2 regions of the Streptococcus sp. HMSC071D03 genome follow, and region 1 is predicted to be linked to the other one. Evidence: predicted binding sites of a transcription regulator. Region 1 holds the regulator's gene; the other holds the start of a gene.
The links. The regulator Rex, encoded in region 1, represses fermentation and respiration genes when NADH is low (regulators of the CRP and FNR family bind a similar motif). The targets are predictions, from matches to a motif close to TTGTGAANTANTTCACAA.
Positions count from the first base shown of each region.

Region 1 (4,218 bases):
GCTCTTGAAAATATTTAAAAATAGATAAAATTTATCTGGTTTAAGCTCCTTCTCACGAATAATAAAGTGAGGAGGATTTTTATGTATAGTATTTCATTTCAAGAAGATTCGCTCTTGCCAAGAGAACGACTGGTGACAGAAGGAGTAGAGAGTTTGAGTAATCAGGAATTACTAGCTATTTTACTCAGAACGGGGACACGCCAATCTACTGTTTTTGAAATTGCACAAAAAGTATTGAATCAATTAAATTGCTTAACTGATTTGAAAAAAATGACACTACAAGAACTACAGGGATTATCAGGTATTGGTAGAGTGAAAGCTATTGAGTTGCAAGCGATGATTGAGCTGGGAAGTCGTATTCACAAACAAGAAACCATTGAGGCAGAGAGTATCCTCAGTAGTCAAAGACTGGCTAAAAAGATGCAAGCTGAACTGGGAGATAAAAAACAAGAGCACCTGGTGGCGCTCTATCTGAATACTCAAAATCAAATCATTCATCAGCAAACCATTTTTATCGGCTCAGCTACTAGAAGTATTGCTGAACCACGGGAAATTCTCCACTATGCTTTGAAGCATATGGCAACATCTATGATACTGGTTCATAATCATCCATCTGGTGCTGTCATGCCAAGTAGAAATGATGACCATGTTACGAAGCTTGTCAAAGAAGCCTGTGAGTTAATGGGTTTGGTCTTATTGGACCATCTAATTGTTTCACACTCCGATTATTTTAGTTATCGTGAGAAGACGGACCTCATATAAATGAATTTAATACAAAACGCATCTCTATGGGAAATAATTACATAATAAAAAGCATCATTTCGAGCTTTTTGAACACCTGAAATAATGCCTTTTTCTTTTTGAAACCCTTTTGAGGCAGCCACTTACAATTTATTTACGACATAGTCAAAGAGCTTTTTATCCTTGGGACGATTTTCATAGAGACTCTCAGGATGCCATTGAACACCGAGAAAGCGAATCTGATCAGTTGTCATTACAGCCTCGATAATGTTATCTTTTGGATCATAGGCGATAACCTTGAGATTAGGAGCCAAGTCCTTAATGCTCTGGTGGTGGAATGAATTGATATGGGAAATTTCCCCGTAAATTTCTCTAAGAATGTTATCTGGCTCTGTTGCCAAGCGCTGAGTGGTGTATTCGGCAGTAGAGTCTTGCCAGTGGTCTTCAATATCTTGAAATAAGGTACCACCCATAGCAACATTAAAGAGTTGAGTCCCACGACAAACAGAAAAAATGGCTTTATTTTGCTGGATAGCTTCTTTTATCAGAGCTAACTCAAAGATATCTCTTTGTAAGTGGTAGTCATCACTATCAATGGTCTTTTCTTCATCATAAAACTTAGGATCGACATTTTGCCCACCAGTAAGGATGAGCTTATCTACCATTGAAACATAAGCACGAGCCATGTCTTCATCACCGATGGGTAAAATAAGAGGTATACCACCTGCTTCTTTGACACCTTCGACAACCCCCTTGATACAATAACTCATCATCAACTCATCATCAGGATGAGCTTTTTCGTTTCCTGTAATCCCAATAACTGGTTTTTTCATAAATGCTTTCGCTTTCTAATCCTCTTTTCTCATGAAATAGAGGAGAGTTTGCAATTCACTAGTTAAATCTACATACTGAGCTACCACATCTTTTGGTAGTTGGAGATGAACGGGTGAAAAGCTTAAAATTCCTTTAATACCTGCTTCGACAAGGAGATTAGCTACTTCTTGTGATTTGACACTCGGAACTGTTAAGATTGCAGTTTTAACATCTGCATTCTTTATTTTATCCTTGATTTGGGAAATTCCATAAATTGGGATTCCATCAGGAGTTTGTGTTCCAACTTCAGGATGATCGTCCAAATCAAAAGCCATAATGATTTTCATTTTATTGCGTTCATGGAAGCGGTAGTGGAGTAGGGCATGTCCCATGTTACCAATACCAACAAGCATGACATTTGTAATCGAATTATCATTCAGAAGATCAGCAAAAAAGGTCATTAGCTTTTTAACATCATAGCCAAAACCACGACGACCAAGTTCGCCAAAGTAGGAGAAGTCTCGTCGAACAGTAGCAGAATCAATTCCAATCGCCTCGGCAATTTGTTTTGAGTTTGCTCTTTCAATCTTTTCGGAATTAAATCTTTTGAAGATACGATAATAAAGAGAAAGTCTCTTTGCTGTTGCTTTTGGAATAGCAGACTGTTTTTCTTTCACAAAATCACAACCTTTCTAAATACTATTTTATAGAAAGATTGTGAAAAAATCAACAAAAATAAGAAAAAACTAAGAAAAATCTTAGCTTATCTTCGTAAAATCATAGTGAGATAGAAAACGATAGAGATTTCCCAGAAGCCCCTGATAGATTTCTTTTCCATTATAGGTCAGAGAAGTAATGACAGTAGTATCTGGAAGAGTCACACAGCCTGAAAGTGATAGCATGAGTGCTTCATAATCTTCGTATTCTAAAACGCGATCGACTTGATAGGTATCTTTGTAAGTTAATCGAAACATGATTGCCTTCTATCTTTCGCTTTTAGTAAATACATCACGTTCAACAAGACTATCCATCAAGAAGTAAAATTTCTCTTGGTGGATATGAGTTTCTTCTGACTTAAAGATATCGACTAAACGTAGACCAAATTTATCAGTGATGTTGATTTTTGCACCTGTTAAGTCTTTGTTGATGATAATCTTAAGTTGGAAACCTTCCCCACTATTTGGAACTTTTTCAAGAAGACGCGTTAGTTCATAGTTACCAACCTTAGTTTCAAAAAAAGTGTTATCTTTTAGAGTGAACTTTTTGACGGTTGGGCTAAGTGTGTAATTATAACGGCAATTTTTAAGACTAATGGTTTTTTCGAATGCCATTGAGTTAACCTCCAATGATTTCTTTTAGAGTTTGTGCGAGAGTGATTATTTCTTGCCCTGTATTTTGAGGTGAAATGCTGACGCGAACGGATTCGTGTAAGCGAGGAGAGTCTTCACCGTAGAAAGCCTGAAGAACATGACTAACCTGAACGACACCTGCAGTACAAGCAGAGCCAGTTGAAATAGAAATACCTTCAAGATCTAGACGAAGGAGTAGTAGATCATTACGTTGACCTGGGAATCCAATATTAAGGACATAAGGTAGCTGGTTTTTCCCTTGATTGAGGTAATAGTCTGTCCCAGCAATTTCATTTAAGAATGTGTCTTTTAGTTTTTGAACCTTTTTAAAGTTTTGTGCTTGGTTTTCAAGATCATCCTTTAGAGCTGCTACCATTCCTACAATGGCAGGAAGATTTTCTGTTCCTGCTCTTTTTTTCTGCTCTTGATCACCACCATGAAGGTAGGAATCAAAATCTGTAGATGCAGCATAGAGAAAACCAACTCCTTTTGGACCATAAAATTTGTGTGCAGAAGCACTGAGAAAATCAATTCCCAATTCTTCGGGAAGTATCTCTAATTTACCGATTGCCTGAACTGCATCGACATGATAGACGGCTGGATGATTTTTTAGAACCTCACCAATTTCAGCAATAGGTAACAGTGTACCCGTTTCATTGTTGGCAAACATAGTAGAAACAAGAATGGTATCTTCACGCAGTGCATTTTTGACTTGGTCTGCAGTGATTTCTTGATGTTCAGGCTGTAAAATAGTCACTTCAAAACCAAAATTTTCAACCAAGTATTTGATGGGTTCTAGAACAGCATGGTGCTCAATCGCAGTAGTGATAATGTGCTTTCCACGATTTTGATGGCGAAGGCAGTAGCCGATGATAGCAGTATTATTGCTTTCAGTACCACCAGTGGTAAAGAATATATGTTGTGGCTTTGTTCCTAGTAAACTTGCTAGTTCTTGACGAGATTCTCGTAATAGTTTACCTGCTTGGCGCCCATGTCCATGAATACTAGAAGGGTTGCCATAAGTTTTTTGCATGACTTGAGTCATTGCTGAGATAGCTACTGAAGACATCGGAGTCGTTGCAGCATTATCCAAATAAATCAAAAATTCACCTAATTTCTATTTAAATAGTGGACTAACTGGTTTTCTTTCATGAATACGAACCATAGCATCACCAATCAATTCGCTAGCAGTGATGTATTGCACGTTTTTAGGTTTTCTACTTTCTGTCAAAACAGAATCTGTAACCAAGATTTCCTTGATATTTGTTGCATCCAACAGCTCTGCAGCCCCGTTAACGAATAGTCCATGACTTGA
Region 1 is NZ_KV807695.1:2,232-6,449, forward strand. It holds gene HMPREF2837_RS00650 (O-acetylhomoserine aminocarboxypropyltransferase/cysteine synthase family protein) at 1-18, shown strand, start outside; gene radC (RadC family protein) at 82-762, shown strand; gene HMPREF2837_RS00660 (gamma-glutamyl-gamma-aminobutyrate hydrolase family protein) at 885-1,574, opposite strand; gene HMPREF2837_RS00665 (redox-sensing transcriptional repressor Rex) at 1,590-2,231, opposite strand; gene HMPREF2837_RS00670 (DUF4649 family protein) at 2,313-2,528, opposite strand; gene HMPREF2837_RS00675 (DUF1831 domain-containing protein) at 2,538-2,885, opposite strand; gene HMPREF2837_RS00680 (cysteine desulfurase family protein) at 2,890-4,005, opposite strand; gene HMPREF2837_RS00685 (ribose-phosphate diphosphokinase) at 4,021-4,218, opposite strand, start outside.

Region 2 (4,218 bases), on a different contig from region 1:
GCCATTGATCCAACGTTAAGAGTCTTGATTGGCACACCGCCTTCGATAGCACGAAGTGCATCTTGAGGTGTTTCAAATAAGATAAGGGCGTGTGTTTCACCAAAACGAGGGTCTTTTGCAACTTCAATCAATTTTTGGATTGGAACAACGTTAGCCTTCACTCCGTTTGGAGCTGCTTGTTTGATCAATTCTTTACGAAGGTCATCTTTAGCAACGTTATCTGAAGCAACGATGATACGGTTAGCTTTTGAATCTGGTGTCCAAGCAGTTGCTACTTGTCCGTGAAGGAGACGAGTGTCAAGACGTGCAAGATTGATTTTCAATTTACCGTCTCCGATAACTGTTCCTTCTGGAATAGCGGCTTGGGCAACTGGAGCAGTTGCAGCAGTAGCAACTTCCTCAGCTGGATTTAGTTCTTCTGGAAGAGCCTTGATGCCATCTTTGGCTTCTTTAATGATGTTCGCAGCAACTTTAGCCACTCCGGCATTAGCGTCCATGAGGCGCTCTGTATATGCTTGGATTAACATCGGTAAGTTAAGTCCTGTGATGATGGCAAATTTACGCTCAGGGTTTTCTCCCATTACGCGGCTAGCTTGGTTAAATGGAGACCCACTCCAAAGGTCAGCCAAGACTAGAACCTCATCTTCTGCGTCAAATGCAGCCACAGCATTGTTGAACTTGGCGTATAAATCATCTGGACCTTCGTTTGGCATAAAGGTTACAACTTGAACCTTTTCTTGTTCACCAAAGATCATAGATCCTGACTGATGAATACCCGCGGCAAATTCACCGTGGCTCGCAATAATGATTCCGATACTCATTATTGTCATTCCTCCTTATAAAATGTTTGACTCTTAGTTTAAGAAAACTTTAAGACTCCTTAAGTATAAATCGTTTTCAGAAAAAAAGCAACTAATTATAATAAAGAGTGAAAAAAATCCCAAAGCTCTATCTTTACAGATATTGATATATAAACTTTTTTGTGAAATCGTCTATAAAATGGTAAAAAAATTTAATATAAAAAATGGGTGGGCAGAGGTCAATGAATTAACTCACGACTTTCTAGTCCCGGTCCCTGATGTTTCAACAATCCGCTGTTTGTAGAATTTGTCTAGAAAAATGACGTTTTCTTCACTAGTGCTCTTGGGCGTCTAAAAAATGCCCCAAGTCCAATTAGTTGTCGTATCAAAATGTTATACTCAATGAAAATCAAAGAGCAAACTAGGAAGCTAGCCGCAAGATGTACTTGAGTACGGCAAGGGGACGATGACGTGGTTTGAATTTGATTTTCGAAGAGTATTATTGCTAAAAAAACGAGGTGGGATTTTCTGTCCCTACCTCGTTTTGGCATTTATTATTTATCTTAATGAGTAAAGTCTAGAACCATACGACCTTGGATGGTTCCAGCAGCCATTTCATCAAAGACAGCAATGGCATCTTCGACAGGGCGTTTTTGAACGATTGGTACAACCAGACCTTCAGCACCAAATTGGAAGGCTTCTTCCAAATCTTTACGTGTTCCAACGAGAGAACCGATGACTTGGATACCGTCAAGAACTGTTTTGACGATGCTAAGATCCATCATTTCAGATGGGAGACCGACAGCTATTACACGACCGCCTGCACGAACAGAGTCAACTGCTTGGTTAAAGGCAACTTTTGATACAGCTGTTACGACAGCTGAGTGAGCACCACCGTTTGTCTTTTCTTTGATAAGGCCTGGGACATCTTCGACTTCAAGACCGTTAATCACGATATCTGCACCAACTTCTTTAGCTAGGGCAAGTTTATCGTTGTTAATATCTACTGCGATAACGTGAGCGTTGAACACTTTTTTAGCGTATTGAACAGCCAAGTTACCAAGACCTCCAGCACCATAGAGGATAACCCATTGACCTGGCTCAACTTTTGCTTCTTTGATAGCCTTGTATGTGGTAACACCGGCACAAGTGATAGAAGAAGCTTGGGCTGGATCGAGACCTTCTGGAACCTTAACGGCATAATCTGCAGTTACGATACATTGTTCTGCCATACCACCATCTACTGAGTATCCTGCATTTTTTACGGAACGGCAAAGAGTTTCGCGTCCAGTTGTACAGTATTCACACATACCACAGCCTTCAAAGAACCAAGCTACGCTGACACGGTCGCCAACTTTGAGGCTTTTAACATCAGGAGCAACTTCTTTGACGATACCGATACCTTCGTGACCGAGAACGCGTCCTGGAACTTTACCAAAGTCACCATGTGCAACGTGGAGGTCAGTGTGGCAGACACCACAGTACTCAACTTCTACAAGAGCTTCCCCAGTTTCGAGCGGACGGAGCACTTTTTCTTCAATAGCAACACCAGTGCTTTCTGGATTTACAACAACAGCTTTCATAGCTATCCTCCTTGATTAGTCGTTGAGGTGCAGAGGAAAAGGGGCTTGGCTTGAAAAGCTTTCAAGTGAAGTCGAATTTGAACTGCCCTCTTTTTTGTCTATATGTGAATTATATCACTATATTTAATATAATACAAGGGATTTGATGCAAAAACATATGTAATCGCTTAACCGGTTGATGAGACTGTGAAAATTGAACAATGACATCTGACGTCTTATCATAAAATTTCATATAATGAGGAAGTTATTTGGTCTTAAATCTAGGGAGCGAGCTTGCAAACAGATTTTCTAAGGTCCTTCTCTAGGACTTTTTGGTATAATAGAGAGTAATTTGTTTTCTAGTATGAGAAGTTAGAATGAGAGGTATGTATGTCCCCTTCAGTTCAGTTATTAAAAGACCGCTATTTAAAGAATATCAAAGAAAATCCAGATCTCTACATCGGTATTGAGTTGGAGTTTCCGATCGTTCATAAGAAAGGCCAACCTACAGATATTGAAGTCAGCAAGGACTTGATGCATTTTTTGGTTGATGCTCTCAGTCTGAAAGTTGAAAAGGAGGACCAGGATGGAAATCCGATTCAGCTTGTAGAACCGGTGAGTCAAGATCGTATTTTGTTTGAGGTTTCCTACACAACACTTGAGTTTGCCTTTGGTCGAGCTCGGAATATCCAAGAGATCGAAGGCCGTTTTGAGACTTATATGAAGGTAATCCAAGAAAAGCTAGGCGAAAAGAATCATGCTATCCAGGGTTGGGGGATTCACCCAAACTGGGATAGCAATGATAATAGACCTGTCGCTTATCCACGATACCAGATGTTAATGGACTATCTGAAGATGGGCAACAATCAGGAGTCCGTTTCTTTGCATGATTTTCCACAATATGGAGCCTTTATCTGTGGTAGTCAAGTTCAGTTGGATGTATCGACTGCTAACTACCTACGTGTCATTAATGCATTCACTCAGCTTGAGGCAGCCAAAGCCTACTTGTTTGCCAATTCTCAGTTTTCTGGAGCAGACTGGGACACCCAGATTTCACGAGATATCTTTTGGGAAGACTCCATGCATGGGATTTATCCAGAGAATGTTGGTGTCAATGCCAGACTCTTCAAAGATGAGGATGATTTTTTTGATTATCTAGACCACTCTGCGATTTTTACAGCAGAACGAGATGGGGAAACCTACTATTTTTCTCCGATTCGAGCGAAAGATTATCTGTCTACAAGTCAGATTAGGGCTTTTGGGATTAATAGGAAAGAAGTTAGTATAGTTCCAGAGGAAAAAGATTTTTCGAGTCATCGAAGCTACCAGTTTCAAGACTTGACAACACGAGGGACTGTTGAATTTCGTAGTGTTTGTACACAACCGCTAGACCGAACCTTTGCTTCGGCAGCCTTTCATTTAGGCTTGTTGGTGAATCTTGACAAGCTTGAAGCTTACCTAGAAACAGCTCCTTTCTTTGAGAGATTTGGTCGTGACTACAAGTCTTTGAGAAGACAATTTTCTAAGAAACACCTCACAGATGAAGAAACAGCTGGGATTGTCCAGTTCTCCAAAGACTTGCTAGCTATAGCAGAGCAAGGACTTGAGATGAGAGGTCAGAGTGAAATGACTTATTTAGTGCCTTTGAAAGAAGAATTAGACCTATAATTTTCCTATAAAGGAAGAATTTTCTGAAAAATCATGTTATAATGAATAAGACTATAGATAAAGGATAGAGATTTATGACATTAGTTTATCAATCAACGCGTGATGCGAACAATACCGTAACAGCCAGCCAAGCGATTTTGCAAGGTTTGGCAACAGATGGGGGCTTATTTACTCCAGTTAGCTATCCA
Region 2 is NZ_KV807802.1:26,087-30,304, forward strand. It holds gene HMPREF2837_RS09005 (PTS sugar transporter subunit IIB) at 1-821, opposite strand, end outside; gene adhP (alcohol dehydrogenase AdhP) at 1,364-2,383, opposite strand; gene HMPREF2837_RS09015 (glutamate-cysteine ligase family protein) at 2,753-4,030, shown strand; gene thrC (threonine synthase) at 4,105-4,218, shown strand, end outside.
Region 2: the regulator Rex is predicted to act here: its motif matches at 2,486-2,503, upstream of adhP (alcohol dehydrogenase AdhP).